2 regions of the Polaromonas sp. P1_A2 genome follow, and region 2 is predicted to be linked to the other one. Evidence: predicted binding sites of a transcription regulator. Region 2 holds the regulator's gene; the other holds the start of a gene.

Region 1 (15,544 bases), 890 kb from region 2:
CGGGCGAGCCGCTGTTCTGAGGTGTTTGCAACGATGGTTTGACTTCTTCGTCCCAGGTCAACATAGAGGTTTCCAATACTGTGGGATTATGAAAGCAGCGATACAAAATGAAAAGTGTTCATTCACATCGCTACAAAATTGTGTTGCTCATATACATCGAATCGTGCGGCCGGGTGGCCGCGCGATCCGGTGTTTTTTTATTGGCAGGCCTCGCATCCCGGGTCATCGATCGCGCAGAACTTGATGTCGGTGGCGGGCGTTGCATTCATCTGCGCCTGCGCCGCGGCGGCCGCCGCTTCGAGCGCGCTCATGCCGCTGCTCGCGGGCGCGGAGCCGGATGACACCGAGTTCATCTTGCCCGCGGTCACGGTCGATTTCTCGGCGTGCGTCGCACTCTGGGTGCGCAGGTAGTAAGTGGTCTTGAGGCCGCGCAACCAGGCCAGCTTGTAGGTGTCGTCCAGCTTCTTGCCCGAGGCGCCCGCCATATAGATATTGAGCGACTGCGCCTGGTCTATCCATTTCTGGCGGCGCGCCGCCGCCTCGACGATCCAGGAGGTCTCGATTTCGAAGGCCGTGGCGTACAGCGCCTTGACGTCCTGGGGCACACGGTCGATGGGGCGCAGGGAGCCGTCAAAGTGCTTGAGGTCCACCACCATCACGTCGTCCCACAGGTTCAGGCGCTTGAGGTCGCGCACCAGGTAGTGGTTGATGACCGTGAATTCGCCGGACAGGTTGGACTTGACCGAGAGGTTGCCGAAGCAGGGCTCGATGCAGGCATCCACGCCGATGATGTTGGAGATGGTGGCGGTCGGGGCAATGGCGACGCAGTTGGAGTTGCGCATGCCGTCCTTGGCGATCTTCTTGCGCAGGGCTTCCCAGTCCAGCGTGGCGGAACGGTCGATCTCGACATAGCCGCCGCGCTGCTCAGCCAGCATGTCCAGCGTGTCCAGCGGCAGCACGCCCTTGTCCCAGAGCGAGCCCTTGTAGCTGGCGTACTTGCCGCGCTCTTTGGCCAGCTCGGTGGAGGCCCAGTAGGCGTGGTAGCAGACGGCTTCCATGGACTTGTCGGCGAACTCGACGGCTTCCTGGGAGGCGTAAGGCACGCGCAGCTCATACAGGCAGTCCTGGAAGCCCATGATGCCCAGGCCCACGGGGCGGTGGCGCATGTTGGAGTCGCGGGCCTTCTTGACGGCGTAGTAATTGATATCGATCACGTTGTCCAGCATGCGCATGGCCGTGGTGATGGTCTTCTTGAGCTTCTCGTGGTCGACCGCGCCGTCCTTCAGGTGCTGGACCAGGTTGACGGAGCCGAGGTTGCAGACGGCGGTTTCGGTGTCGCTGGTGTTGAGCGTGATCTCGGTGCACAGGTTGGAGGAGTGCACGACGCCGGCGTGCTGCTGCGGCGAGCGCACGTTGCAGGCGTCCTTGAAGGTGATCCAGGGATGGCCGGTTTCAAACAGCATGGACAGCATCTTGCGCCACATGTCGGTGGCCTGCACCTTGCGGGAGGGCTTGATCTCGCCGCGCTCGGCCTTGGCCTCGTAGGCGGTGTAGATCTTCTCGAAATCCTTGCCGAACTTGTCGTGCAGGTCGGGCGTGTCGGACGGCGAGAACAGGGTCCAGCTGCCTTTTTCCATCACGCGGCGCATGAACAGGTCGGGAATCCAGTTGGCGGTGTTCATGTCGTGCGTGCGGCGGCGGTCGTCGCCGGTGTTCTTGCGCAGTTCCAGGAACTCTTCGATGTCCAGGTGCCAGGTTTCCAGGTAGGCGCAGACGGCGCCCTTGCGCTTGCCGCCCTGGTTGACGGCGACCGCCGTGTCGTTGACGACTTTCAGGAAAGGCACTACGCCCTGCGATTCGCCGTTGGTGCCCTTGATATGGGCGCCCAGGGCGCGCACGGGCGTCCAGTCGTTGCCCAGGCCGCCGGCGAATTTGGACAGCAGGGCGTTTTCCTTGATGGCATCGTAGATGCCGCCCAGGTCGTCGGCGACCGTGGTCAGGTAGCAGGACGACAGCTGCGAGCGCAGGGTGCCGGCGTTGAACAGGGTGGGCGTGCTCGACATGAAGTCGAAGGACGACAGGATTTCGTAGAACTCGATGGCGCGCTCTTCGCGGTCGATTTCGTTGAGCGACAGGCCCATGGCCACGCGCATGAAGAAAGCCTGGGGCAACTCGATGCGCTGCTTGCGCACGTGCAGGAAATAGCGGTCAAACAGGGTCTGCAGGCCGAGGTAGTCGAACTTCAGGTCGCGTTCGGGCTTGAGCGCGGCGCCCAGTCGGGCTAGGTCGAACTGCTGTAGTTTTTCGTCGAGCAGCTCGTTCTGCACGCCCTTGGCGATGAACTGCGGGAAATATTCGGCATAGCGGATCGCCATGTCCGCCTGGGTGACTTCCTCGCCCAGCACTTCGCGGCGGATGGTGTGCATCAGCAGGCGCGCGGTGGCGTAGGTGTAGTCGGGGTCTTTTTCAATCAGGGTGCGCGCCGCCAGGATGGAGGCCTTGTAGACCTCGTCGATGGGAACGCCATCGTAGAGGTTGCGCATGGTTTCCGCGACGATGGGGTCGGGCTTGACGTCGGCGCCCAGGTTGGCGCAGGACGCTTCGATCAGAGCCTGCAGGTTGCGGATGTCCAGGGCAACGCGGTTGCCGCGGTCGGTCACGTGGATCAGGGGGGCCGCAGGCGCCTGGGTCTGGGGCTGGCGTGCGCGCTCCTGCGTGCGTTTTTCGCGGTACAGCACATAGGCGCGGGCGATCTCGTGGTGGCCGCCGCGCATCAGGCCGAGCTCGACCTGGTCCTGCACGTCTTCTATATGAAAGGTGCCGCCGCCCGGGCGCGAGCGCATCAGCGCGCGGATCACCGCCTGGGTCAGGCCGTCGACCGTTTCGCGCACGCTGGCCGAGGCCGCGCCCTGCGTTCCGTGAACGGCCAGGAAGGCTTTCATCATGGCCACGGCGATCTTGTTGGGCTCAAACGGCACCACGCCGCCGTTGCGGCGGATGATCTGGTAGTGGGCAAGCGGATTGGACTGGGTGTTGGGTTCGCTGGCTGCCGGGTTGCCGGCGGCCAGACCGGGTGTTGCGGGCACTGCGTGTTGTGCTGTTTGCATGACTTCCTCTTTGCTTTGTTTTATGACTGGCTGATGTGCTGTTGCGGGCAATCCGTTTGGCGGGAGCGGTTCAAAAACATGAACCAATTTCTCACCGCCGGGGCCCGAATTACATCAATCTTGAATTAGGGCTTAGGCACTATACCTAGGGTATTGGGGGAATACAAGCCACTACAGGTAGTGTACCGCCGAGTTTATGGACCGTTACGTTTTGTGGCTTTTTCATTCCACTTCGGACCCCTCGCCTAAGGCCTTTGTATTCGTGCCGCTCATCCCGCGCAAAGCCTGATTTCATCAGGCCTGCGGGCATTGTGCGACGCTGCGGCGCGCCTTGTCGCGGGCTTTGGCCTGCCAACACAAGCCCATGTTAGCGCGGTAAAAATAACGGAAAATTTTCCGCGGCAAAGCGCACCACACTGGTGTGGTTTTGTGCCGCGCGCCGCTCAAACAGTTTCGGGAAAGTACCTAGCCGGCAAGGCCAGCGAGTCTTGCAGCAAGGGCCAGTCGAAACCCGCACCGGGGTCCTGCTTGCGGCCCGGCGCGATGTGTTCATGCCCCGCGATGTGGGCGATGGGATAGGCCTCGAGTAGCGCGGCGCACAGCCCGGCCAGGGTCTCGTACTGCGGCGCTTCGAAAACGCCGCCCTCCAGGCCTTCGAGTTCAATGCCGATGGAGTCGTCGTTGCAGTTGCCGCGTCCGCGGTACTTTGATTCCCCGGCATGCCAGGCGCGGTCGCCGCAGCCGACAAACTGCCACAGGGCGCCGGTGCGGGCAATGAAGAAGTGCGACGACACCTGCAGGCCGCGTATGCCCTGGAAGTAAGCGTGGGCTTCCCAGTCGAGCTGGTTGGTAAAGAGCCGCTGCACGTTGCCGTTGCCGAATTCGCCGGGCGGCAGGCTGATGGAGTGAATCACCACGAGGTCGATCTGCGCGCCTTCCGGCCGCGGGCCGAAATTGGGCGATGCCAGCGCGCGTGCATAGCGGTACCAGCCATCCCGCCACAAGGGTTGCGGAGCGCCGTCCCGGCTTTCAGGCGGGGTCATCGGCGGCGTCGAGTCCATCGGCGGGGTCTTCGCTGCCCGGCGTGACGATATTGAGGCGGGCGATGCGGTAGCGGATCTGGCGCAGGCTCAGGCCCAGCCTGGCGGCCGCCGCGGTGCGGTTGAATCCGTTTTCCAGCAGCACTTTCGTGAGGATGCTGCGCTCCTGCCGATCCAGGTAATCCTGCAGGTTTTCCGGAACGGCGACTTGCTCTTCGGCTGGCGCATCGAAATGCAGCTCGCTGCCGTCGCCCAGCGCCACCGCCCGGTGCAGGGTGTTTTCAAGCTCGCGAACGTTGCCGTTGAAGGGCAGGGCGCGCAACTGGCCCAGCACGGACTCGGTCAGCTCGGGTACGGGGAAGCCCGACTCCTGGCAGATCCTTGCAAGCAAGGCCTTGCACAGGTCCGGCAGGTCTTCGCGGCGCTCGCGCAGGGCCGGCACGTGGATCTCGATCACATTGAGCCGGTAATACAGGTCCTGGCGGAAAGTCCCCGCCTGGACTTCGGCCACCAGGTCCTTGTGGGTGGCGCTGACGATGCGCACGTCCACCGGGTCCTCCTGCGCCGAGCCCAGCGGGCGCACGGTGCGCTCCTGGATGGCCCGCAAGAGCTTGGATTGCATGGCCAGCGGCAGGTCGCCGATTTCGTCGAGGAACAGGGTCCCGCCTTTGGCCGCCTGGAAGTAGCCCTGCCGGTCCTGGGCCGAGCCGGTGTAAGCGCCCTTGCGCGCGCCGAAGAACTCCGCTTCCAGGAGGTTTTCCGGGATGGCGCTGCAGTTGACAGCCACAAACGGGCCTGCCGAGCGGTGGCTGCAGCCGTGCACGGCGCGCGCGACCAGTTCCTTGCCGGTGCCCGACTCGCCCTGGATCAGCACGGGCGCCATGCTGCCGGCCACCTTGACGATGCGCGACTTGACGGCGCGCATGACGGCTGATTCGCCGACCAGCTTCTGCAGGATCAGCGGGGTCTCGGCGGCCATCGGCAGGGGCAGCGACAAAGGGGCGATGCCCGAGTCTGGCGTGCCGCGCTGGGTTTTTTCGGCGGCCGGCGCCGGATGTTTGGCACCCTGCACGGCCGACGCCACCACGCTGCGGAACTGTTTGAGGTCGACCGGCTTGGTGAGGTAGTCAAAGGCGCCGGCCTTCAGGGCCTCGACCGCGTTTTCGGCGGAGCCGTGCGCGGTGATGACCACGCAGCGCTCGCTGCGCTGCTGGCTCACCATGTCGCGCAGCAGCTCCAGGCCCAGGCCGTCCGGCAGGCGCATGTCGGTGATGACCGCGTCAAAGCGGTTTTCGCTGAGCTGCTGGCGGGCCTGCAGCAGATCGCCGGCGGCTTCCACCCGGTAACCCTCCCTGAGCAGGGTCAGCTCATAGAGGGTGCGCAGGTCCGGCTCGTCGTCGATGACGAGGATGCGGGCTTGCTGGGGAACGGGGGCTTGCATGCTCATGGTGTCAGCTGGGCATTGTGGCAAAAGAAGGCGAGGGCGTGTTCGGGGATTGCGTGGAGGGCCTGAACATGACGAAAAATTCGTTGCCGTCGGTGCCTTCGCGCAACACGCGCTGGTAGCCGATCATGGCGCCATAGCGTTCGCACAGCTCGCGGCAGATATACAGGCCCAGCCCGCTGGAGCGGCTTTCCGATGAGAAAAAAGGCTCGAACAGGTGGGTCTGCACGGTCTGCTCCAGCGGCTGGCCGTCACTCCAGACGGACAGGCGCGCCTGCCCCGGCGCCACGTTCAAGGTCGCGACTTCGATCGCGCCGGCGCAATTGCTGGCATAGCGCAAGGCATTGTCCAGCAGGTTGATCATCAGGCGACGCAAATGCTCGGGTTCAAAAACCACGACGGCGTTGTCCGAGGCCGTCGTGACGCGCGTGCGCGCGGCGGCCGCGGTCTGCCCCGCCCAGTCGGAGGTGATTTTCTGGACGGTGTCATCCAGCGGCAGCGTGGTGGTTTGCGGTGAAGGCAGCTGCGCCTGGGCCCGCGAGATATTCAGCACCTCGTCGACGATGCGCGCCAGCCGCTGCGCGTTTTGCCTGACCATGGCGGTGAGCTGGCGCTGCCCCGCGTCCTGCAAGTCCTCCTCGAGCAGTGCGTTGGCTTGCGAAATGGCGGCCAGCGGGTTGCGGATTTCATGGGCCACCGCGGCCGACATGCGGCCCATGGCCGCCATTTTTTCGGTTCGCACCCGCGCTTCCATTTCGCGCAGGTCTTCCAGGAACATCACGCACAGGCTCTCATGCGTGCCGTTCGGCGATGCGGCCAGCCGCGTGCGCACATGCAGCCGCCGGGTGTTGCCGCCCGCATTGCCCAGGCTGATGTCCTCTTCCTGCGGTGATTGCGCCGCGAAGGTGCGGTGCGTCAGTTCGGCAAGGGGTTGCCAGGCGGCTTCCGTGGCCAGGATGAAGGGGGCGCTGCGCACCGCGTCGCCGGCCGCCAGCAGGCGGCGCGAAGCCGGGTTGGCCGAGCGCACGATGCCGTTGACGTCGACCACCAGCACGCCGTCGGCCAGGGCTTCAATGACCAGTTCATTCACCTGGGTTTGCATGCGCGCGGCCGACTGGCTGCGTTTGGCCAATTGCTCTTCCCTGGCCAGGCGCAGGGCCAGGTGGTTGGCAAGCAGCGCGACAAGGAAGAAGCCGGAGCTGCTCAAGCCCGCCTGCAGGAAACGCGCGTTGGAGTCGCCCGGTCCTTGTAGCGAGTTCCACCAGGCATCGGCCAGCAGCAGCAGCGTCACGCTCGAGGCGGTCCCGAAGGCCAGCAGGATGGGGCCGAGGATGGAGGACAGCAGCACCGGCAGTGCGAACAGCGGGGTGTAATTGATGCCGCCTGACTGCAGGAAGTTCAGCGCCGAGAAGGCGACGACGTCCACGCCTATGGTCAGCACCCACTGCGCGTCAAAGGTGCTGCCGGGCGGCCGCGGCCGCGACCAGACCCGCACGGCCAGGGTCGCGCACAGGTAGGTGATACAGGTCGCGATGGACCAGTGGCTGGTGGTGTTGCCCAGTACGTAGATGAAGGCCTGAAGGACGACCAGCACGGCGGCGATGGCGACGCGCGCTGTCATGAAAACATGCCAGAGGCGGCCGAAGGAGCCGGGCCCGGACGTGATTTCCCAGCTGCCTGAGCCCTTGTCGCCGCCGGTTTCAAACCAATGGGACGGCGTGCTCATCTAGCCTCCGGCCTGGCGCCGGTGCGCATCGCTGCAGTAAATGCCTTTGCTGCCGATCAGCGCTTCGGTTTTCGGTAAATGCACGCCGCAAACCTCGCAGGCGACGATTTCAGTGATGGCGGGCCCTGGTTTTTGCGGGGCCGGCTGGCGGGCCGGCGCGGCCTCGCCTCGTTCTGTTTCACGGTTGTGCCGCCAGATCCAGAACACCACCAGCACCAGGCCCATGACCAGCAGGTATTTCATGCCCGCCTCAGGATGACTTCAAGCACAAAGCGCGAACCGGCATAGCCCAGCAGCAGCAGGCCGGAGCCCAGGTACAACACGTGCACCGCCTTGCGGCCGCGCCAGCCCAGGCGCGCCCGGCCGATCAGCAGGCCGGCAAAGGTCAGCCAGGCCAGCACCGAGAACACGGTCTTGTGGTTCCACTTCCAGGCCAGGCCCGGCCCGTAAAGCGTTTCGGCGAACAGCCAGCCCACGAACAGCGTGGCCGACAGCAGCACAAAGCCGGCTTCGACGAAGCGAAAGGTCAGGCGCTCCAGCGTCATCAGCGGCACGCCGGCGTCGGTTTGCGCGGCCAGCCGGATGGAGCGCTCCGAGCGCGTCATGAGCCAGCCGTGCACGACTGCCGCGGCAAACAGCCCATAGGACGCAATGCCCAGGGCCCAGTGCAGCGGCAGCCAGGGCGATGCGATGGCATGGTAGGTGGTGCCGGGGAAAACGGCCGCCAGGATGACCGCCACGCTGCCCAGGCCCGCCAGTGCCCAGTGCGCATGTAGCTGCGGAAACAGGCGGCTTTCGATCGCGTACACCGTGAGCACCAGCCAGACGGTCATGGACAGCGCGGGCGCAAAGCCGAAACGGGGCGGCTCGCCCAGCAGGCCGTCAGCCAGCGCCAGCGCGTGCAGCAGCCAGGCGGCCAGCAGCAGGCCGCGTACGGAGGCGGCACCCAGGCGCGGCGCGGCCAGCGCCAGGACGGCATAGGCGACAGCGGCGCCTGCCGCCGCCGCAAGACCCCACCAGTCGCTCAAAGCTAAAATCATGGCTAGAGTTTAGCCTTTACTGCTTTCCCGGCGGCTTTACCCGCCGGCCTCTTGGCAGCTTTTGGCAGCCTTTCCTTTCCCACCTAACCGCCCCACGCCCGTGGCGCCTCCCCATGGCCTCAGCCCTCACCGACAAGTTATCCCGCCTCGTCAAGGAAATGCGAGGCCAGGCCCGCATCACCGAATCCAATGTGCAGGACATGCTGCGCGAAGTGCGCATGGCGCTGCTGGAGGCCGACGTGGCCCTGCCGGTGGTGCGCGACTTCATCGCCCGGGTCAAGGAAAAGGCGCTGGGCCAGGAAGTGATGGGTTCGCTCTCGCCGGGCCAGGCGCTGGTCGGTATCGTCAACAAGGAACTCGCCGCCACCATGGGCGAGGGCGTGAGCGATATCAACCTGGCGGCGCAGCCGCCGGCGGTCATCCTGATGGCCGGCCTGCAGGGCGCGGGTAAAACGACCACCACCGCCAAGCTGGCCAAGCACCTGATCGAAAAGCGCAAGAAAAAAGTCCTGACGGTCTCGGGCGACGTTTACCGGCCAGCGGCCATCGAACAGCTCAAGACGGTCACCAAACAGGCCGGCGCCGAATGGTTTCCCAGCACGCCCGAGCAGAAGCCGGCCGACATCGCCCGCGCGGCCATCGACTACGCCCGCAAGCACTTCTTTGACGTGCTGCTGGTCGACACGGCCGGCCGGCTCGCCATTGACGAAGCCCTGATGGCCGAAATCAAGGAACTGCACGCCATCCTGAACCCGGTCGAAACCCTGTTCGTTGTCGACGCCATGCAGGGCCAGGACGCGGTCAATACCGCCAAGGCCTTCAAGGAGGCGCTGCCGCTGACCGGCATCATCCTGACCAAGACCGACGGCGATTCGCGCGGCGGCGCGGCGCTCAGCGTGCGGCAGATCACCGGCGCGCCCATCAAGTTTTCAGGCACCAGCGAGAAGATCGACGGCCTGGAGGTGTTCGACGCCGAGCGCCATGCGGGACGCATCCTGGGCATGGGCGACATCGTGGCGCTGGTCGAGCAGGTCGCCGCCGGCGTGGACGTGGCGGCGGCGCAAAAGCTGGCCGCCAAGATCAAGTCGGGCGACGGTTTTGACCTCAACGACTTCCTGGGCCAGCTGCAGCAGATGAAGAACATGGGCGGCCTGTCCAGCCTGCTGGACAAGCTGCCGGCGCAGATGACCGCCAAGGCCGGCCAGGTCGACATGGACAAGGCCGAGAGGGACATCAAGCGCAAGGAAGGCATCATCCAGAGCATGACGCCGCTGGAGCGACGCAAGCCCGAACTCATCAAGGCCACGCGCAAGCGCCGTATCGCGGCCGGCTCCGGCGTGCACGTTCAGGAAGTCAACCGGCTGCTCAACGAGTTCGAGCAGATGCAGGGCATGATGAAGAAGATGAAGGGCAGCGGCATGATGAAGATGATGAAGCGCATGGGTGGCATGAAAGGCATGCCCAAGTTCTGAAAAACCGGGACCATAAAAAAGCCGCTTGATCAAGCGGCTTTTTATTTGGGAAGGGAATTTCAGGCCGCCTTCAGCCGCGGCTGGGCCAGCCGGCTGGCATGCAGCCAGGCGCGGCGCAGCACCGCGGGGGAGCGGGTCTCTTCCGGAATCAGCAGGTAGTTTTGCGCGCGCAGGGCCGTGCCCACGCCGACCTTGCTGGTGAGCACCGTCATCGGGATGGACAGCAGCAGCGGCAGGCCCACCGGGATCAGCCAGACCAGCGCGCGCGCGTCGATCACGGCGATGCCGACGGCCAGCAGCGCGATCACGCCCGACATGGGTGCCAGCTGCGCCAGCGCATGGCGCCAGGGCACGGCGGCCGCTTCGCGCGGGGGCGATTTCCATTCGAGCTTCAGGCCCGTCAGCGCCACCACCACGAACAGCGAGTGCGCCAGCATGCGGATGGGGGCCTGCAGCAGGGCGATCAGGGTTTCCAGCAGCGCGCTGCGCAGCAGGCTGGCGGTGCCGCCGTAGGACTGCTGCTGGCGGTTGATCAGCACGGCGGCGATGCCCAGGATGCGCGGCAGGAACAGCATGCACAGCGTCCAGGCCCACAGCGACATCAGCTCACCCGGCAGCAGGGTCCAGTCGGCGATCATGGGCGAGCCCGACAGCCACAGCGCGGTGCCCAGGGTCAGGAAGCACAGCCACAGCGGCGCCGACAGGTAGGCCATGGCGCCGGTGCCGAACATGGAGCGGTGCACCGGGTGTATGCCCGGCTCGGCGATCAGGCGCGAGTTCTGCAGGTTGCCTTGGCACCAGCGGCGGTCGCGCTGCAGCTCGGCCAGCAGGTCGGGCGGCTGCTGTTCATAGCTGCCGACCAGGTCGCCCACCAGCCAGACGTGGTAGCCGGCGCGGCGCATCAGCGCGGCTTCGACAAAATCGTGCGACATGATGCTGCCGGCCATGCCGCCCGTGCCCGGGATGTGGGCCAGCGCGCAGTGTTTCATGAAGGGTTCTATGCGGATGATGGCGTTGTGGCCCCAGTAGTGCGACTCGCCCATCTGCCAGAACTGCATGCCCAAGGTGAACAGGCGCCCCGTCACGCGCGAGGCGAACTGCTGCGCGCGCGCATGCAGGGTCACATGGCCTATGGCCTGGGTGGCGGTCTGGATGATGCCGGCCCTGGGGTTGGCTTCCATCAGCTTGACCATGGAGACCAGGCAGTCGCCGCTCATCACGCTGTCGGCATCCAGCACCACCATGTAGCGGTAGTCCTTGCCCCAGCGGCGGCAGAAGTCGGCCACGTTGCCGGCCTTGCGGTCGGTGCGGCGCTTGCGCAGGCGGTAATAGACCTCGATCTGCGGCTGGTCGGGGTGGCCGGCCAGCTGGGCGCGCAGGTCTTCCCAGGCGGCGCGCTCGGCCTGGATGATGTCCGGGTTGTTGCTGTCGGACAGCACGAACACGTCGAAGCTCCGCACGTGGCCTGTCATGGCCACCGACTCGCAGGTGGCGCGCAGGCCGGCGAACACGGTGCGCACGTCCTCATTGCAGATGGGCATGATGATGGCGGTGCGCGTGGACGCATCCAGCGGGTAGTGCTGGACTTTTTTCGCCGACAGCGCGTGCCTGTCGCCGAAGAGAGTGACGTAAAAACCCATCATCGCGGTCATGAAGCCGGTCACCACCCAGGCCGAGAGCAGCGCAAACAGGCTGATCTGGCCATATTGCAGCCAGGCGTTGTCGTAGTCGGGCTGCATGTCGGCAAAGATGCTGGTCGCCAGCACCGTGCTGACCAGCGTCAGCAGCAGGAACACCGCGCGGCGGCGCCTGGCCGCGCGCTGCCAGGGCTCGGGCCGCGCGGCGGGCAAGGGGCGCAAGGCCGCCGGGTCGCCGGCCTTGAACATGGACATCAAGGGCAGCAACAGCGCGGTCGCCATGCTGTTCCAGAAACCGCGCCAGGGGCGCGGCACCATGGAGCCGCGGTTCAGCGGCGGCGCCGTGACCGAATTCGGATGACGTTCCTCGCGCAGCAGGCTGCGCGCGCCGGACGGTATCAGGGTGTGATCAGGTTGGTCCATGTTTCGCTTACGGTGTGGTTGTCGTGATTTCGTGAATGCGTACCGAATCGCCATGCCGGTCGACGCGGAAAAAGCTCGCCTCATAAGGCCGTTTGTCGGCGCGCCACAGCGTGTTGGCGGCGTTGAAGCGGATGTCCCGGTAGTTGTCGTAGGCCATCCTGGCCAGTTCGGCGGGCACGGCGTGGGAGGCTTCGCGCCAGGGCGTTAACGAGCGCTGGCGGGCCATTGCGGCCACATCGTCCAGGCCAAAAGCCTGCGCTTGCGCCGCCGCCAGCAGCAGCGCCGCAAGGCTGGCGCCGGCCGCCAGGCGGGCCAGGCGCAGGGCCGGGAAACCGCTTTGGAGAGACTGAAAAAAGGCTGGCATGCCATGACTAGGGCAAACCCTGTGCCAGTTTGGAAAAGCTGTTTTAAATCAACAGCTTGAGTGTGATACCTCATTTAACAAGATGTAATCCGACTCAAAAGCGCCCGGAATCGCCATTTTTGTCGCCAGTGAGCGACAACTTCCGGAGGTGGTTCGGTTAACTTGTTTTAAATCAAGGGCTTACGGGTGTCGCTGCCCAGCGACGGCGCGCAGCGAGCTGCGACAGGCTCAGCTTGCCGGGCCGGAATTCTCGGCCTTGAAGTGGCCCGGCGTGAGGCCGTGTTTTTGCATCAGCCGGTAAAACTCGGTGCGGTTGCGGTCCGCCAATCGGGCCGCGTCCGCCACGTTGCCGTCGGTCAGCTTGAGCAGGCCTACCAGGTAGTCGCGCTCGAAACGCTGCCTGGCTTCGGCAAACGTGAGCACCTGCACGCTGGGTGAGCGCAGGGCCCGCTGCACCAGCGCCAGCGGCACCAGCGGCGTGGTCGACAGCGCGCAGACCTGCTCCACCACGTTGTAGAGCTGCCGCACATTGCCCGGCCAGGCGGCCGTGCTCAGTGCCTTGAGGGCTTCGGGTGCGAAGCCGCTCAGGCGCTTGTCGTATTTGGCGGCCAGCTTGAGCAGGAAGTGGTTGGCCAGCAGGGGAATGTCCTCGCGGCGCTCCGACAGCGGCGGCAGGGTCAGCGTGACGACGTTGAGCCGGTAATAGAGATCGGCGCGAAACTGGCCCTCGGCCATGGCGGCGTCCAGGTCGCGGTGGGTGGCCGAGATGATGCGCACGTCCACCGGAATCGACTGGCTGGAGCCCAGCGGCCGCACCACGCGTTCCTGCAGCACGCGCAGCAGCTTGATCTGCAGGGCAGGCGGCATGTCACCGATTTCGTCAAGCAGCAAGGTGCCGCCGTCCGCCGCCTGGAACAGGCCCTTGTGGTTGGCCACCGCGTCGGTGAAGGCGCCCTTGACGTGGCCGAAGAGCTCGGATTCGAGCAGGGCTTCGGGGATGGCGCCGCAGTTCACCGCGACAAAGGGCTTGCTGGCGCGCGGGCCGGCCTGGTGGATGGCCTGGGCCAGCAGTTCCTTGCCGGTGCCGCTCTCGCCGCGCAGCAGCACGCTGGCGTCAGACTGCGCCACCATGCGCGCCTCGGCCAGGGCCTCGGCCATGCGGCTGGAGCGGCTGATGATCTGGCTCTGCCAGGCTTCGGGGCTGCCGCGTTTGGCCGGGCTGGCGGGGGCGCTCAAGGCCAGCGCCTGGGCGATCTTGTCGAGCAGGCCCTTGCCGTCAAAGGGCTTGGTGAGGTAGGTGAACACGCCGCGCTCGGTGGCCTCCACCGCGTCGGGAATCGTGCCGTGCGCGGTCAGCAGGATCACCGGCAGCGACGGATGCTGCCGGCGGATTTCGTCGAACAGCGCCAGGCCGTCCTTGCCGGGCAGGCGCACGTCGCTGAGCACCAGTTGCGGCCGCTCGATGTGGAGCTGGGTCAGGGCCGCTTCGGCCGAGGTGGCGGCCGTGACGCGGTAGCCCGCCGCGGTGAGCCGCATGGTGAGCAGGCGCAGCATGTCCGCATCGTCGTCCACGACGAGCAGGTGGGGCGAAATGGCGCTGCCGATGTCGTTCATGGCGTAGCGGGGCGAGGCTTGCCGGCGGCGGGCGCCGAGGCCGGCGCCGCGGGCGGGCGGCTGGTGAGGCTGCGTTCAATCGCCTTGAGCGCTTCCAGCCGTTCGTTGGTCTGGTCCAGCCGGCGCTGCACGTCGCGCAGTTGCTGGTTCTGCTTTTCCAGCTGTTCCTCGAGCCGGCGCTGCTCGCTGTAGCGCGACGCCAGCAGGCGGGCCAGCGGGTGCAGCGCCTGGGCGTCGGCATTGCCGAGCACGCGCGCAAGCAGTTCCTGGGCGCGTATCAGCTCAGGCAGCTGGCGCAGCTGGCTCAGCACCAGCGAGAGCTGCAGCTGGGCTTCGGGGCTGGCGGCGTCGCCAAGCCGGCTGGCTTCCTGGCCGAGTTCGGCCGGCGGCATGACGCGCACGCGTTCGGCGTAGGCCAGCATGCGCAGCGTCATGCCGCTGGCAAACACCACCGCTTCGGGAAGCGGCGTGCTTTGGCCGGCGCCGGCGCGCGCGGTGTCGGCGGCGGAGGCCGCGGCCCGGGTGGGCTGGACGGCCGCGGTGTCGGCGCCGCGCTCAGGGGCGCGGCCGCCGCTGCCGCACGCGGCGAGTAAGGCCGATGCCATCAGGGCCGGCAGCCAGCCGGGGAGGCGGGCGGCCAGCGCGGAAGGGGAGAAATCACTGCTTGGAAACATGGGGAAGCTCTATTCTGAAGTGTGCACCAGGCTGGTCCGGCATCAGGGTGATGCTTCCGCCGTGTGCGGCAATGTATTCATGCACGATTGAGAGGCCGATACCGCTGCCGCGGACCACGTCGGCCGGCTGGCGTTCACCGCGGTAAAAGGGCTCGAAAATCCGTTCCCGGTCGGCCATCGCCACGCCCACGCCCTGGTCGTGTACGTCGATGCGCACAAAACCCCGCATCGCGCTCAGCTCCAGCCGGATCATGCCTTTGGCCGGCGAGTAGCGGATGGCGTTGGACAGCAGGTTGGCCAGCGCGGTGCCGATTTTTTCGGCGTCTATTTCCATCACCAGCGGCTCGCCCACGACGGTGACCGTCAGCTCGCGCGCGCGCCACTGCAGGCGCTGGGCATAGACCTGTTCTTCCGTGAGCTGCAGCAGGTCCACGCTTTGCCGGTGCAGCTGGCGCGCTTCGAAGGCCGCGGTGTTAAAGCGCAGCAGGTCCTCGATCTGGCTTTGCAGGACGCCTGTGTTGTGCTTCAGGATTTGCGCGATCTCGCGCTGGTCGTTGCTCAGCGCGCCGGCCACGCCGTCTTCCAGCAGCGATACGCCTTCGCGCAGCGAGGCCAGCGGCGTCTTGAGCTCGTGCGAGATGTGGCGCAGAAAGCGCGACTTGTCGGCGTCCAGCTCGACCAGCCGCAGGCGCAGCCAGTTCAGCCGCTGCCCGACCAGCGCCAGGTCGGCCGGGCCCTGGATGGCGATCACCTGGCCGAGCCGGTTTTCGCCCAGGCCCACGATGGCGTTTTCCAGGCGGCGCAGCGGCAGCGTGAACCACACACCGAAAGCCAGGGCCATGGCGACCGCCAGCACGATGGCCCAGGTCACCTGCTGCGTCAGGCGCTGCCGGCTGGCCTCCAGCTTGCCTTCCAGTGATTTGTTGCGCTGCTGGATGGCTTGCTGCACCTGCACCGCGATGGCGGCGTTGATGCCCTCCAGTTCACGGAACTCCTGCGCCAG
Region 2 (15,544 bases):
GAATGGCCGCGAACAGACCGATGGCGGTGGCCACCAGTGCCTCGGCAATGCCGGGCGCCACCGTGGCCAGCGTGACCTGCTCCAGGGCCGCCAGGCCGGTGAAGGCGTGCATGATGCCCCAGACCGTGCCGAACAGGCCCACGTAAGGCGATACCGAGCCGACGGTGGCCAGGAAGGACAGGTTGGACTCGATGGCGTCGAGCTCGCGCTGGTAGCTCGCGCGCATGGCGCGGCGCGCGCCGTCCAGCAGCGTGCCGGGGTCGGTGATGTGGCGCTCGCGCAGCTTCTGGTATTCACGCATGCCGCTGGCAAAAATCCGCTCCATCGCACCCGAATGCTTGGCGTTTTGCGCGGCACCGGCGAAGAGGTCGTTCAAGCTGGTGCCCGACCAGAACTCGCGGTCGAATTCGTCGTTGAGTTTCTGCACGCGCTTGAGCGCGACGATCTTGCGGAAGATCGCGGCCCAGCTGGCGATGGACACGCCGACCAGCAGCGCCACGACGGCCTGCACGACCCAGCTGGCGTTGAGGATGAGGCTGACGATGGACAGGTCTTGGTTCATGTTGTGGCCGTATCGGTTTTTAAGCTGTCAAGAATGGAAGCCGGAATGCGCCGTGGCTGAAGGCTGGCGGCGTCGACCCAGCCGATCCTGATGGTTCCTTCGCAGAGCAAGGGCGCCTGCTCTGTTTTTAATAGCACCTGCTGGCTGATTATCATGGACGCGCGGCCGGCTTCGACCAGGCTTGCCGTAACAATCAGTTCATCGTCCAGCCGGGCGGAACGATGGTAACGGATGCTGGTTTCCGCCACCACGAAGATACCGCCCGTGCTTTCCCGCAGGCGCTGCTGTTCAATACCGAGTGATCTGAGCCATTCGGTGCGCGAACGTTCAAAAAATTTCAGATAGTTTGCGTAAAAGACGATACCGCCGGCGTCGGTGTCTTCCCAATAGACCCTCAGTGGCCAGCTGAATGTGGCCCCCACGCTTTTCACTTCGTGTAATACGCTGCCCCCCGAGGGGGGCGCTGCGCCTGCGGTCTGGCGAAGCCAGTCCCGCGGCCCCTGCTTGAAAGGATTGCCGTCTTCGGTTGGCTTGATCTTCTTCTGGCTAGGCAAGGACAAGCTCCAGACGGGCCACGGCTTCCTGCAGCTGCGCCATGGAATTGGCCGTGGAAAAGCGGATGAATTGTTCGGGTGCCGCATGGCCGAAATCGCGGCCCGGCGTGACGGCCAGGTGGGCGCGCTTCATAAGTTCGAACGCGAAGTCCCAGCTGCCGCTCACGCCCAGGCGCGCGGCGGCCCGGGTGCAGTCGGCATAGGCGTAGAAGGCGCCGTCGGGCATCACCGGCACCGTCAGGCCCAGGCGATTCAGTTCGGGAATGAAGTAGTCGCGGCGCGCCTTGAATTCGGCGCGGCGGCGTTCGTATTCCCGCAGGCTTTCGGGCTCGAAGCAGGCCAGCGCCGCATGCTGGGCCACGGTGCTGGGGCAGATGAAGAGGTTTTGCGCGATGCGCTCTATCACCGGCGCCAGTGCTTCGGGCACCACCAGCCAGCCCAGGCGCCAGCCGGTCATGTTGAAGTATTTGCTGAAGCTGTTGATGCTGATCACGCTCTGGCCCAACTCGCCGGGCATGGCCAGGGCCGAATGGCCGAAATGCTCTTCGTAGCTCAGGCCCAGGTAAATCTCGTCGATCAGCGTGATGCCGCCGCGGCCGTGCACGAACTCGTGGATGCGCTGGAGTTCTTCGGGCGCGATGGAGGTGCCGGTGGGGTTGGAGGGCGAGGCCAGCAGCACGCCGCGTGTTTGCGGCTTCCAGGCGGCCTCGACCTTTTCGCGGGTGAGCTGGAAGCGTTCGGCCGCGGTGGCCGGCACCAGCACCGCATTGCCTTCGGCGGCGCTGACGAAATGCCGGTTGCAGGGATAGCTGGGGTCGGGCATCAGGATTTCATCGCCGGCCTCGATCAGCGCCAGGCAGGCCAGCTGCAGCGCGGCCGAGGCGCCCGCCGTGATGATGATGCGGCCGGGCGCGACTTGAGCGCCGAAACGCGCGGCGTACCAGGCGCTGATGCGCTCGCGCAGCGCCGGCAGGCCGGTGGCCTGGGTGTACTGCGTGTTGCCCTGCGAGATCGCGCGGGCGGCGGCCTCCTGCACCAGGGGCGGCGCGGTGAAGTCGGGCTCGCCGATGTTCAGGAAGATCATGGGCCGGTCGCTGTGGGCGAATTCCTGCGCCAGCGCCGAGGCCGCCTTGGCGACCTCCATGACATAAAACGGCTCAATGCGTTGAGCCCGCCGGGCGATTTTCACGGCAGGCCTTTCACCGGGCGGCTTGTCGGGCTTTGTCGGCGGCGACTTCGGCGGCGCGAAGGGCGGGCGCCATCTTGTTAAGCACGCCGTTGACGTATTTGTGGCCGTCGGTGCCGCCGAAGGCCTTGGCCAGTTCGATGCACTCGTTGATCACGACGCGCCAGGGCACATCCAGGCAGTGGGTGAATTCGTAGGCGCCTATCCACAGCACCGCGTGCTCGATGGGCGAAATCTCGGCCATGGGCCGGTCCAGCAGGGGAACAATGCCGGCGTCCAGCGTTTTGGCGTCGGCGATGCAGCCGTGCAGCAGCGCGTCATAGTGGGCCGAATCGGCCTTGTGAAAGCCCGCGAGGTCGCGTGTGAAGGCGTCTATCGAGTCGGCCTCGTTGCGGCCCACCAGGTGCTGGTAAAGGGCCTGCAGGGCGAATTCGCGCGCGCGCGTGCGCGCCGATTTGTCGGCGGCTTTTTTGACGCCGGTATCGGTCAGGCCGGTGCGGGTCTGCGGCGGGCGTTTGGGTTTGATGATGGGTTCAGCCATGAAAAGTGCCAGTCAGGTTAAGGGGGTGGGCGCAGTGCTCGGCAAGCGGCTTGGCGCGCTCAGGCAATTTCATTGATCAGGTTGGCCATTTCGACGGCCACGCGCGCGGCGTCGCGCCCTTTTTCCTCCTGGCGGGCCTGGGCCTGCGCGAGGTTTTCGGTCGTCAGGATGGCATTGGCGATGGGCAGCTGGTAGTCCAGCGCCAGGCGCGTGACGGCGGCGCCGCTTTCATTGGCCACCAGCTCGAAGTGGTAAGTCTCGCCGCGGATGATGCAGCCCAGGGCGATCAGCGCGTCGTACTTGTCGCTTTCGGCCAGCGCCTGCAGCGCGCAGGGCACCTCCAGCGCGCCGGGCACCTTGACGTGGCGAATGTTGTCCTCGTGCACGCCCAGGGCCGCGAGTTCGTGCTTGCAGGCCTCGGCCAGAGCGTTGGTGACGCTTTCATTGAAGCGCGCCTGCACGATGCCTATGGAAAGTTTTCTGCCGTCCAGTTTGTCGGCCGTACCTTTTTCTGCTCCGAACACGGTGATTCCCTTTTGATTGATTTATAGGTTGACGGGCTGGCGAAAAGCTCAGTCCCGGGTGATGTAGCCGACGATTTCTAGGCCGTAGCCCGTCATGCTGGGCATGCGGCGCGGGTTGCCCATGAGGTTCATGCGGTGCACGCCGCATTCGCGCAAAATCTGCGCGCCCACGCCGTAGGTGCGCAGGTCCATGCGGCCGCGCTCGGGCGCCTGGCTGGCGCGTGCCGTGCCTTCGAACTGGGCCAGCAACTGCGCTGCGCTTTCGCCGCAGTTGAGCAGCACGGCCACACCCCGGCCCTCATCGGCGATGTGTTTGAGGCTCTGGTCCAGGCTCCAGGAGTGCATGGGGCGGCCGGTTTCCAGCACATCCAGCACCGACAGCGGCTCGTGCACGCGCGCGGCCACGATGTCATCGGCCGACCATTCGCCCCTCACCAGGGCCAGGTGCAGGCCTTGGCTGGGTTTGTCGCGAAAGGCGTGGGCGGTGAACTCGCCGAAGGCGGTCTGCAGCGTGCGGCAGCCGATTTTCTCGACCAGGGAGTCGTTGCGGCTGCGGTGCTCGATCAGGTCGGCGATGGTGCCTATCTTCAGGCCGTGCTCGGCCGCGAAGACCAGCAGGTCGGGCAGGCGGGCCATGGTGCCGTCGTCCTTCATGATCTCGCAGATCACGGCGGCCGGCGAGCAGCCGGCCATGCCGGCCAGGTCGCAGCCGGCTTCGGTATGGCCGGCGCGCATCAGCACACCGCCGTCCACCGCCTGCAGCGGGAAGATGTGGCCGGGCTGCACCAGGTCGCTGACCTTGGCGGTTTTGGCGACGGCGGCCTGCACGGTGCGGGCCCGGTCGGCGGCGGAGATGCCGGTGGTCACGCCTTCGGCGGCTTCGATGGAGACGGTAAACGCCGTGGAGTGTTTGGTGCCGTTGCGCGTCGCCATGGGCGGCAGCTGCAGCAGCTCGCAGCGTTCGCGGGTCAGGGTCAGGCAGATCAGGCCGCGGCCGAAACGTGCCATGAAATTGATGGCCTCGGGCGTGACGTGGTCGGCCGCGAGCACCAGGTCGCCTTCGTTCTCGCGGTCTTCCTCGTCGATCAGGATGACCATGCGGCCGGCGCGCATGTCGGCGACGATGTCTTCAACAGGGGAAATGGCAGTGCTCATGGTTCAGGGCTTTTTGAGTGTGTTGTTGTGGGTGTCGCCCAGCATGCGCTCGACGTAGCGCGCGATCAGGTCGATTTCGAGGTTGACCTGGGAGCCGGCGGCCAGCCGGCCCAAGGCGGTGTTCTGCACGGTATGCGGGATCAGGTTGATGCTGAGTTCCGTGCCTTCGGCCTGGTCGGTGACCCGGTTGACCGTGAGGCTCACGCCATTGACGGTGATGGAGCCCTTGTAGGCCAGGTATTTGCCGAGTTCGCGCGGAGCCAGTATGCGCAGCTCCCAGCTTTCACCGACCTCGGCGAAATGCGTGACGCGGCCTATGCCGTCGACATGGCCCGAGACGATGTGGCCGCCCAGGCGGTCATGGGCGCGCAGGGCTTTTTCGAGGTTGACGGTGCCGGTTTCGGCCAGGCCCGTGGTTTTGGCCAGCGATTCGGCGGAAATGTCGATGGTGAAGCGGTTGAGGGCAAGGTCCAGCGTGGTGGCTGTCATGCAGGCGCCGTTGAGCGCGATGCTGTCGCCCAGGCCCACGTCGTCAAGGTAACCCGCAGGCGCCTCGATGGTGAGCCGCTTGCCGTGGTCTGAAGAGCTGCCCAGGCTTTGGATGGCGACGATGCGCCCCAAGCCGGTAATGATTCCGGTAAACATGCGCTATTTTCGCAGGGATTCAGGCCGGGGCGTGGGGAAAGGCCACTATTGCCCTGTAAAAGCGGCCCAGGCCGCATCAAACCTGGTTAGAACTGATCCCTGCCTACGCCGCGGGCCAGCACGCGCAGGTCCGGGCCTACCCTTTCGGCGGACTGGAATTGCAGGGCCACGGCATCGCTGAGCTGTTCCAGGGGGCCGAACGAGGCCATGCCCATACCCGGGCCCAGCAGCCTGGGCGCGAGGTAGACCAGGAATTCGTCGACCAGCCCTTCGCGGACCAGGGAGCCGTTGAGCTTGCTGCCGGCCTCTATGTGCAAGTCGTTGATTTCGCGGCGCGCCAGGTCTTTCATCATGGCAGCCAGGTCCACTTTTCCGCGGGCGCCGGGCAGGCAGGTTACCGTGGCGCCTTTGGCCGTCAGGGCGGCCTCTTGTGGCGCACCCTGAACCGCGGTGTAAATCCACACCGGTCCGCCGCCCTCGAAAATCTTCGCGTCCAGTGGTGTCTGCAGCAGGCTGTCGACGATCACGCGAAAGGGCTGCCGGGGCGTATCCACCAGCCGGACATCCAGCCGGGGGTTGTCCTGCAGCACCGTGCCTATGCCCGTCAGCACGGCGCCGGCCCGGGCGCGCCAGGCATGGCCGTCGGCCCGGGCTTCGGGCGAGGTGATCCATTGGCTTTGTCCGTTGGCCAGGGCGGTGGCGCCGTCCAGCGAGGCGGCGATTTTCATGCGCACCCAGGGGGTTTTGCGGACCATGCGGCTGAAGAAGCCGATATTCAGTTCCCTGGCCTCTGCGGCGCCCGCGCCCACTTCCACCGCGACGCCGGCTGCGCGCAGGCGCTCAAAGCCCTGGCCGGAAACCAGCGGATTGGGGTCCGCCATGGCGGCGACAACTTTGAGGATGCCCGCGGCAATCAGGGCGTCGCAGCAGGGGCCGGTGCGCCCATGGTGCGAGCAGGGCTCCAGGGTGACGTAGGCGGTGGCGCCTTGGGTGGGCTGGCCTTGGGCCGCCGCATCCCGCAAGGCCATGATTTCCGCATGGGGGCCGCCGGCCTCTTGCGTGTGGCCGGTGCCTATGGTTTGTCCCGCGGCGGATACCAGCACACAGCCAATGCGCGGATTGGGCGATGCGCTCAAGGGCGCCTTGGCCGCGGCCTGCAGGGCGGTCTGGATGAATTCGAGGGCGGAGGCTGTATGGATGGGCTGCTGCATTGTGTCCTGCTGCGGCCTCATCAGGGACGGGGCCTAGTGCTTTAACGCCAACATTCCGCGATCAGGGAGGCGGTCGCGCCTGCGGCGGTGATGCCTCTGGCTCCCGACTGCGTCATGGTGAAGCCGCCGCACTTGTCGTTGGCCATGCTGGCCGTGCTCAAAGGACGCATGATAAGCGTGAATGTGCTCGAAGTGGCGCTGCTGGGACCGGCGCCGGTGTTGGAGATCGCATAGAGCTGGGTGCCTTCGGCGGGCGCCCTCAGCAAGGCGGGCGGCATGGTCGCCCAGATGGTTTGCGCGCCCGTGCGGTCCGCATCGTAACGGTCATTGGCCGCATAAAAGCGCTGCATGTACTGCGCGGCCTGGGAGAGTTGCGCCCGCGCCGCGGCACGGTTGCCGCGCGCGATGTAGCTCTGGTAGGAGGGCAGGGCGATCGCGGCCAGCAAGCCGACTATCGCCACCACGATCATCAGCTCAATCAGCGTAAAGCCCGCCGAGCCGCTGTTTTTTTTCAATTTGGTCATCATGGGACGATTCTCTTTGTAAAAGCAGCGATTTTCAAGCTTAGTTGGCACGCGGGAACAGTTGGCGCCACGAACGGTTCAGGACGGAGCCTGGGCATTCGCCGGGGTGGGCGGCCCGGTAAGCGGCGCTGCTGCAGTTGGCTGTCGTGCATTCGCTGGGATGCGCTGCAGCGTAAGCCGCGTCGGCGCAGCTGCCGCATTCGGCAACGTGGGCCACCGCATAGGCCGGGTTGGTGCAGTCCTGGGGCGGGGGCGGGTTGCCCGTACGGACCTTGATGTGGCCGCTGGAGTTCTGCACGTCCTTCACCCCGGTGTCTTCACCAATCGAGTTGAGGATGGTCAGGACCACGTCCGTACCGTCGGCCAGCGAGGTGTAGGCGCAGACATTGGCATCGCTGCCGTTGATTTGTCCGTCGGCATTGGTGTCCAGCGTGCCGCCCGTGCGGCAAGAGGCGGTCAGGGGATTGATGTAGAAGCTCAAGGCATTGCTGGTAGAGGCCAGGCAGCTCGATGAGCTGGCCTGGGGCGCGACCGTATCGATCTTGACGATATCGCCCTGTATCTGAAGCGGATAGATGTCCCGCTGGCCCGTGAACACATTGAGGGGCAGTTTCCAGCCGCGCCGTGTGGCCCAGTCAAGGCTGGTGACCGCCGGATTGTTGAAGCTCACGGTGTAAAAGCCCGTGACGCCGCCGCCGTTGATGGTGTTGCCGGTGCTCGGGTCTATGCCGACCGTGACGGCGGTGGCCTTGAGGACCTCCAGCTGGGAGTCAAGAACGGTGTCGGTGCCCGTCGAACCGAAGGGCTTTTTGTCCCACAGGCCATAGGCCGCCTGGACGGGCGTCGTGACGGCGGGATCGCCGGCTTCAAACAGCTTGCCGGTCGCCACGGAAACCAGGTAGCTTGGCAGGAAGCTGGGCTGGTCGACCCGCTCAAGGACAGCCGGCTGGGCGGTGATGGGCAAGGGCGTGACGCCGTTCAGCGCGGTGAACAGTGCGACGCCGCCGTTACCCAGGCCCCAGGCGGAGGATGTGGCGCCGCTCAGGTCGAATTTCCACAACCGGCCTTGCAGGTCGCCGGCATAGGCGCCGATGATCTGCTGCTTGGCGTTGTACACCAGGCGCACGCCGCCAAGTCCATTGGCGAGCGTGTTGTCGGTCTTGATTTCCTTGAGCAGCTTGCCGGTGCCGGTTTCGACGATGAAGAGGCTGGCTTTGGCGGATTTGCTGTCGTAGCCGTTGCCGAAGATGGTCACCCAGTCGCCGCTGACCGTGATGCCGCTCTGGGGCGTGCTCAGCACACTGCCCAGTTCCGCGAACGAGGTGGTGGAATTACCCGGCATCACCGGGAATGCCGGGTCCGGATTGAGTTCCCACAAAACCGCCTTGCCATTCATGTTGACGGGGTCGGTGGCGTTCAGCGCGAAGACGGACTTTGCGCCGGCGCCGGTGGTGCCTATGACCAGGTTGCGCCATCCCGTCGACGTGCCGCCGGCGGTCAGGTTGGGGGTGGTCAAATAGGCGTCGACCTCAGTCAACGGGCCGTCCACCGAGTAGGTGTGGGCATAGGTGTAGCCGCTGTCGGTCAGGGCTTCCAGCTTTCCGAGCACGGAGCGTGGGACATAGGCAAAGAGTTCGCGGCCACCGACGGCGGCGCCGTTACCTTCGCCGAAGGCGTGCAGCATGCCGTCATTGGCGCCCACAAACAGCACGCCTTCGGGGCGCGCCGCCTTGGCGGCCATGTAGGCGGCATAGGTGGTCAAGCCCGGGGTGGATGCCGGCAGCTTCTCATACTGGGGGTTGGTATTGTTCTTGATGAAGGACGGTGTCGAGTTGACGATGTCGCCCAGAACCGCGGGCCGCTTCCTCATGCCCGCGCCTTCCTTGGTGCGCACGCCGCGCAGGTAGTCCACCATGTCGGAGGTCACCGCATTGCTCATCTGCATATTGGTGTTGGTGCCCTTCAGGCTGTTGGCCGCCGTGGTGATGTTGGTGTAGGTGAAGTCCAGGCCTTGCTTGGCCGCATCGGTCCAGACAAAGATCTTTCGGGAAGCCGGGGCGGGCAGCGTGGTGACGCCTGTAGGCTGGCCGTTGCCGTCGGTGGCGATGACCTGCCATGCCACGCCGGCGCTGTCGCCATTGGCGGTCAGGTTGACCATCTGCACATTGCCCCACCAGGTTCCGCTGGTGTAGTAGGGCACAAATTTCTTGGTGCCCGCGGTCAGTGTCACGGCGGACGCCGCCACACCGGCTTGCGAGAACTGCTGGCTTGCGATACTGCCGATGACGTTGCCCAGGTCGGTCGCGAACTGTTGCGCATCGGTCACCGTCAGGAAGTCGCCGCCGCCGTTGTGGGCGGCATGGCGCATGTCGTCAATCGTCGTGACGGTGTTGAGCACGGGCGTGGCCCAGTTCAGGTTGCCGAGCTTGGCGCTGGCCACTTCGGCATTGGTCATCTGGCCCGGGGCGCCGAAGCTGACCATGTAGCTGGTCATGTTCTGCCAGAACGGCGGGGCGGCGGGATCGCCGGTACCGTTGTCATTCGCGAGGTCGCCGCGCAGGTCGGTGGCCCAATACTTCAGGGCGATGTCGGCCAGCGTGTCGGCGGTGCCGCTGGTGCCGTTCGCCTTGTCAGATTTGCCTCGGTTGCGGATGTCGGTCTTGTCGCCTGGCTTGTACTGGTAGGTTTTGGTCGAATCCAGCGCATGGGTGTATTTGGTTCCCAGTGTGCTGTCGACATCACCTACGCCTCCGGGCGCGGCATCGGTGTAAAAACCGTCGGTGATCAGCATGGAATAGGAGCGGCGGCAGGACAGGTGGCTGGCCGCGGTTTCACCGGCCGGGGGCGACCAGGGCTTGGATCCCCAGGGGCCGCTGTTGGCATTGTTCTGGTAGTACTTGCCGACCCTGTCAAGCGCGCCGCGCAGCGGCGTGCCGCCACTGGCCACGCGTGCGTCAAGCCAGGCGTAAAAGGCGGGTTTGGCTACACCGAAATCCGTCATCGTATTGGGCGTGCCGTTGATGTCGCCATAGGCCAGCCGGAAGTTGTCCGCCTGGCTCGCGAAGGCTGCGGACAGGCCGGTCTTTGCCGAACTGATACGGTCTATGTGGTACATGCGCCAGTTGGCGATGTTCTGGCGTTCTTCGGCAAAGGTGCAGGTGGCACCAGCGCAATCCGTGCGGGTGCCGCCATGCGGCCCGAACGGGTTGGTGCTGCCGCTGCCGGCAGTATTGGAGCCATTGAACTGGAACTTGCTGTTTGTAACTTTGTAGCTGTCGTAGTTTCCGGTATTCGAGAGGGCGGCGGACGTGGTGAAGGTTGTCGGGTCGACGCCTGTTTTCGGCAGGAACATGGTCACGACCGAGTTGTTATCCACTGCGGCGTTCCCTTGGAGAACACCCCCGACATAACCTGGTGAATAGACCTTTTTGGGGTTGTAAAACAGCAGGTTGTTGACAGGGGAACTCTGGCGAGGGTCGCCGCTGCCAATGCAATCCACATGAAAGCCCGGAATGCTGGTGGAGCCGGGGGACTCGGCGAGCAGCGCGGCGGTGACTTGCTTGGCATAAACGCATTCCCAGTCCATGGAGCCCGAGGTATCCAGCACCAGCGCGATATTGGGCCTGACGTTCACGGTTTTGGACAGCAGCGGCTCTTGCGCGACGACCGCGAACGAGCTGTCCGCCGCGATCAGCGCGGCCGCGTAAAACGCGACGTTGCGCATAAAGGAAAATTTCATGGCCAGGCCTTTCATGCTCGCGTCGAGCATCATTTCATGGTTACTACAGATTGGAGCCACACCTCGGTGCCCCTGGGGGCGCTCCCGTCTTTTGCGCCGACTTCAGGGCCGAAGCCTCTGGCCGTCGTGACAAAAACTTTGGTGTCGGCGGGGGTCAGGTACTGCGCCATGCACTCGGGCTGGCGGGTGAAATAAACAACGGCTCCGGCGTCGCCGGCCGAGGTGAACGCGACCGTCTTGAGGTTGGCCGTCGGCGCGAGGGTGTCCCAGTTGGCCATGGTTTCCCAGCCGTATTTGGTACCGGCGCCCACGGGGGCTGCCTCAGGCGCGAAGCCGGTGGCCGGGTTGGCGGCGTAAAGCTGCACCTGCTGCTCGCAAAAGCGCAGGGCGGTTTCCGCCGTTTGCCGGGCCAGTGCCTGCTGGCGGCTCTGGTTGGCCACCTGTTCGGTCGACGAGGCGCCGCGGATCGAGATGCTGGCCAGAACCGAAAGAATCATCAGCATGATGAGCGCCACAATCAGCACGACGCCCTGCTGCCCGTGCATTTTTACGGTTTGGCGTGGTTCAGGGATTGACATAACCTACTCCGTGATTGCGCAGCAGCACCGTGGTGCGGTAGGCGCGGCGCATTCTGCCGTCGGTGATGTCGACATCGGTGCCGGCGCAGTTTTGATAGCTTGGCTTGGTGGCCGAGGTGCCCAGGTCCTTCAGCACGACGTTCTCGCTCCTGACCACCACGCAGACCTGCGCCGCGACCACCTTGTTCCAGCGGTCCAGCATGGGCAGGGCCGTCAAGGCCGCATCCGTGGGGTTGATGATGCCGGAGGCGCTCAGGTAGCCGCGCACGTTCTGGCTGTTGGGGACGGCGGGCTCTACGACCGCGAAATTCACCGTCGCGCTTTCAATGTTTTCAGCCAGCACCTGCGATTGCGCCAGGTTCCCGCTTCCGCGGCAGGTCAGCGTGTTGTTGGTGATGGAGATGCGCGACTGCATGGTGTAGTAGCCCCCCGCGCCCGCAGCCGCCACGCCGTTGCCTATGCAGTCCATGGGCAAGCCGCCGGCGGTGTTCTTTCCGGTGTTGAGGTCTCCCTCGTAGGCCACGGCCAGGCCGAAGCCACCGCTCCCGGCGCAGGTCAGGGCGCTCATGTTGGCGACAGTGGCATCCGTGAAGCCCGTGTTGCAGGCGTAAAGGTTCCAGCCGCCCTGGCCCAGGTCGTTCTTGACGCCGCCGGTGCGCGTGGGGTTGTACCCCGCCTGGCGCAGCTCCTGGGTAAAAACACCGAGCGCCATTTGCGCGTCTTCGTTCATCTGGCCCTGGGCCTGCGCGTTGCGCGTGGCCGTGCTGCCGGAGAGGTACATGACGACCAGCGCGCCTATGATCACCATGCCCAACACCATGGAGATCAGCAGCTCGATCAGGGTAAAGCCTGACTGCCGCCTTCCGGCGAACTTTGCCGCGGGCATACGGAAACGCTGCTGTGGGCAGCCTGTTGCGCGCAAAGTCATAACTGCACCTTCATGTAAAAGCAGCGCGGCAGGGTGGCCAGGGCCTTTGCGGTGGCCGAGCAGTTGTCGGACGTCAATTCGGCGGACTGGTCGACACCGCTGACCTTTCGGGTGTTGTCCAGCACGCTGGCTTCTTCCCAGAGGATCCAGATGTTGGCCTGGGTTGCGCTGGCGCCGGGACGGGTGACTTCAACCCCGCCCTGGGGCAGCAGCGCGCGAACCCGGCTCTGGAAGGCCGTGAGGTCCGCGCCAGCCAGCAGCGCGGGGGTGGTGCAATTGGGAAAAACGCAGGGCGCGAGGGCCGGGGGGTTGCCCGTGGTCATCATCGCCACGTCGTAATTGCCGTTTGAAAGACCGGTCGGGTTGAGCCTGATCACTTCCGCCAGTTCCGTGGCCAGGGCGCTTGCGATGGCGCGGTTGGCCGCGTTCTTTTGCGCCGCGACCGAGTAGGCCTGCATGCCGGCGAGCGCCAGCATGCCGAAGGACATGAGCAGTATGGATATAAGCACTTCCAGCAGCGACGAGCCTTGCTGCCCGTGCCGCGAAGGAGGGGATTTTCTGGTGAGGCCTAGCATGCGGTGTCCCCCGTCTGGACTTTGACCCGGCCCACCGAGTTCATGCACAGGGTGCGGGTGTAGTAAGCGTTGGTGGCGAATGAGCCTGAGGCATGTACCAGCCACCGGCCTGACTGGCCGATGGCGCGGCCCGTGGCGTCATAAATGATGCCGTTCCCGGTGCTGACGGCCGTGGGGGTGGAGACGCCCACGGCGTAAAAGTCGCTGATGCCGGCCATGGGCTCCTGGGCGCGCAGCACGATGTCGGTCGCGGCGTCGAAGCTGCCGTTGCTGTTGCTGTCAAGGAACACCACCCATCCCTGCATCCAGCCGCCGACGGTCGTGCCGTTTCCGGTAGAGCATACGGGGCTCGCCGCGGTCGAGTCCGCGGTCCTGCAAATGGTCACGCTCTTTCCACGCCGCATGGCTTCACCGCGGGCGTAGCGGGTATCCGAGATAAACCCGTTGGTGGCCCGGGTGACGGATGAGTTGGCGAGCAGGCCCAGGAAAGAAGGCGCCGCAAGCGTTGCCAGAATGCCGATGATGGCAACGACAACCAGTATTTCAATCAGGGTAAAGCCGTGCTGGATTCGCCTTACCCGCCAGGGCGGTTGGGGACGGGAGGTGGCACGGCCGGCGATCGATAGATTTTCGAACATGCGCAATTGTGAGCATGCGCCGGCGCTCCCGCCTCCTGTATTCGACGCCCGGTCAGCTCTGCGTGACGAACGGTCAGCGCCTTCTGCCGCCCAGGCTCCTAGCGCCTGACCTCGTCGACCAGGGTCTTGAACTCGTCGATGTCCTCAAAGCTGCGGTACACGCTGGCGAAACGCACATAGGCCACTTTGTCGAGCTTTTTGAGCTCGCGCATCACCAGCTCGCCGAGCCGGTTGGAGGCGACCTCGCGCACCCCCAGGCTCAGCAGCTTTTCTTCTATGCGTTCTATGGCCGAGTCGATCTGCTCGGTGCTGACCGGGCGCTTGCGCAGCGCCAGGTTCATGGAGCCCAGGATCTTGCTGCGCTTGTACTCGATGCGCCGGCCGTCCTTCTTGACGATGGACGGGAAGGTCACGTCGGGCCGCTCGTAAGTGGTGAAGCGCTTTTCGCAGGCGCCGCACTGGCGGCGGCGGCGTATGAAGTCGGCGTCCTCTGCCACCCGGGTTTCGACAACCTGGGTTTCGAGGTGGCCGCAGAAGGGGCATTTCATGGGTGTTGGCCTGAATTTAAAGACATCAATCGGTCCTTAGCAAGCCCCTGGAGATCGGCGCGGGATGCTATCAAAATCATAGTTCCCGCGCCGTCCGCCGCGATCAGCGATAAACCGGAAAGCGGCTCGTCAGGGCGTGAACCTTGGCGCGTACCGTTTCCAGGGTGGCCGCGTCGCGCGGGTTGTCGAGCACGTCGGCGATCAGGTTGGCGGTGGCGCGGGCTTCCTCGTCCTTGAAGCCGCGGGTGGTCATGGCCGGGGTGCCGATGCGCACACCGCTGGTGACCATGGGTTTTTCCGGGTCGTTCGGGATGGCGTTCTTGTTGATCGTCATGTGGGCGCTGCCCAGCACGGCTTCGGCTTCCTTGCCGGTAATGCCCTTGGCGCGCAGGTCGACCAGCATCACGTGGCTTTCGGTGCGGCCGCTGACGATGCGCAGGCCGCGCTGCGTCAGGGTGTCGGCGACGATTTGCGCGTTCTTCACGACCTGCTGTTGGTAGGCCTTGAACTCGGGCGTCATGGCTTCCTTGAAGGCCACGGCCTTGGCCGCGATCACATGCATCAGCGGGCCGCCCTGCAGGCCGGGGAAGATGGCGCTGTTGATGGCTTTTTCGTGCTCGGCCTTCATCAGGATGATGCCGCCGCGCGGGCCGCGCAGGCTTTTGTGCGTGGTCGAGGTGACGATGTCCGCATGCGGCACCGGGTTCGGGTAGACGCCCGCGGCCACCAGTCCGGCGTAGTGGGCGATGTCGACCATGAAGATCGCGCCGACGGCCTTGGCCACCTTGGCGAAACGCTCGAAGTCGATGCGCAGGCTGTAGGCCGAGGCGCCCGCGATGATCAGCTTGGGCTTGGTCTCATGCGCCTTGCGCTCCATCGCGTCGTAATCGATTTCTTCCTTGTCGTTCAGGCCGTAGGAGACGACGTTGAACCATTTGCCGCTCATGTTCAGGGCCATGCCGTGCGTCAGGTGGCCGCCTTCAGCCAGGCTCATGCCCATGATGGTGTCGCCGGGCTTGAGGAAGGCCAGGAACACGGCCTCGTTGGCCGAGGCGCCGCAATGCGCTTGCACGTTGGCGGCTTCGGCGCCGAAGATCGCCTTGATGCGGTCTATGGCGAGCTGCTCGGCCACGTCCACGTGCTCGCAGCCGCCGTAGTAGCGGCGGCCCGGATAGCCTTCGGCGTATTTGTTGGTGAGCTGCGAGCCCTGCGCGGCCATGACGGCGGGCGAGGCGTAGTTTTCGCTGGCGATCAGCTCGATGTGCTGCTCTTGCCGGGCGTTTTCAGCCTGGATGGCGGCGAAGATTTCGGGGTCGGTCTGTTCGACCAGGATGTTGCGGTGGTACATGGCAGTCCTTAAAGACGTGGTCCCTGCTATTCATATGAGCCGTGGCTCTAGATGAAACAAGGGCTGCCCAGGCGAACGGCTGAACGCTGAGGCCCAACGGCCGTCAGCGGTGCGCTTCCCAGTGGTGTCCCACGTCAGCTTCAATGGTTGTAAAAACCTCGAGCCTATCGCCAGTTGCGCACTTGGCTAGTGTAACTGAGGGCGCGTAAAACCCGCGGCGCATCGTCCCATTCCCGTGGCCCTGAAAGCAAAAAGCCGGGCGCTGGCAGCAGCCCGGCTTTGCGACGC

The links. The regulator NrdR, encoded in region 2, represses ribonucleotide reductase genes. The targets are predictions, from matches to a motif close to CACNANATNTNGTG.
Region 1: AC1D09_RS02540 (ribonucleoside-diphosphate reductase subunit alpha) is a predicted target of NrdR. The motif match lies at 3,277-3,290, and genes of this name have one in related genera.

Annotation. Positions count from the first base shown of each region.
Region 1 is NZ_JBFTZI010000001.1:532,905-548,448, forward strand. Features, by position in the region: gene AC1D09_RS02535 (ribonucleotide-diphosphate reductase subunit beta) at 1-64, opposite strand, end outside; gene AC1D09_RS02540 (ribonucleoside-diphosphate reductase subunit alpha) at 198-3,107, opposite strand; gene ampD (1,6-anhydro-N-acetylmuramyl-L-alanine amidase AmpD) at 3,551-4,150, opposite strand; gene AC1D09_RS02550 (sigma-54-dependent transcriptional regulator) at 4,137-5,594, opposite strand; gene AC1D09_RS02555 (sensor histidine kinase) at 5,599-7,317, opposite strand; gene AC1D09_RS02560 (PP0621 family protein) at 7,318-7,560, opposite strand; gene AC1D09_RS02565 (cytochrome C assembly family protein) at 7,557-8,357, opposite strand; gene ffh (signal recognition particle protein) at 8,471-9,829, shown strand; gene mdoH (glucans biosynthesis glucosyltransferase MdoH) at 9,889-11,889, opposite strand; gene AC1D09_RS02580 (glucan biosynthesis protein) at 11,897-12,253, opposite strand; gene AC1D09_RS02585 (sigma 54-interacting transcriptional regulator) at 12,482-13,867, opposite strand; gene AC1D09_RS02590 (hypothetical protein) at 13,864-14,541, opposite strand; gene AC1D09_RS02595 (sensor histidine kinase) at 14,525-15,544, opposite strand, start outside.
Region 2 is NZ_JBFTZI010000001.1:1,422,648-1,438,191, forward strand. Features, by position in the region: gene tolQ (protein TolQ) at 1-562, opposite strand, end outside; gene ybgC (tol-pal system-associated acyl-CoA thioesterase) at 559-993, opposite strand; gene AC1D09_RS06885 (pyridoxal phosphate-dependent aminotransferase) at 1,109-2,305, opposite strand; gene nusB (transcription antitermination factor NusB) at 2,316-2,843, opposite strand; gene ribH (6,7-dimethyl-8-ribityllumazine synthase) at 2,903-3,367, opposite strand; gene ribBA (bifunctional 3,4-dihydroxy-2-butanone-4-phosphate synthase/GTP cyclohydrolase II) at 3,416-4,522, opposite strand; gene AC1D09_RS06905 (riboflavin synthase) at 4,526-5,167, opposite strand; gene ribD (bifunctional diaminohydroxyphosphoribosylaminopyrimidine deaminase/5-amino-6-(5-phosphoribosylamino)uracil reductase RibD) at 5,254-6,378, opposite strand; gene AC1D09_RS06915 (type IV pilin protein) at 6,420-6,893, opposite strand; gene AC1D09_RS06920 (pilus assembly protein) at 6,943-10,641, opposite strand; gene AC1D09_RS06925 (pilus assembly PilX family protein) at 10,671-11,219, opposite strand; gene AC1D09_RS06930 (PilW family protein) at 11,206-12,105, opposite strand; gene pilV (type IV pilus modification protein PilV) at 12,144-12,722, opposite strand; gene AC1D09_RS06940 (GspH/FimT family pseudopilin) at 12,716-13,360, opposite strand; gene nrdR (transcriptional regulator NrdR) at 13,459-13,908, opposite strand; gene glyA (serine hydroxymethyltransferase) at 14,012-15,256, opposite strand; ZMP/ZTP riboswitch at 15,315-15,444, opposite strand.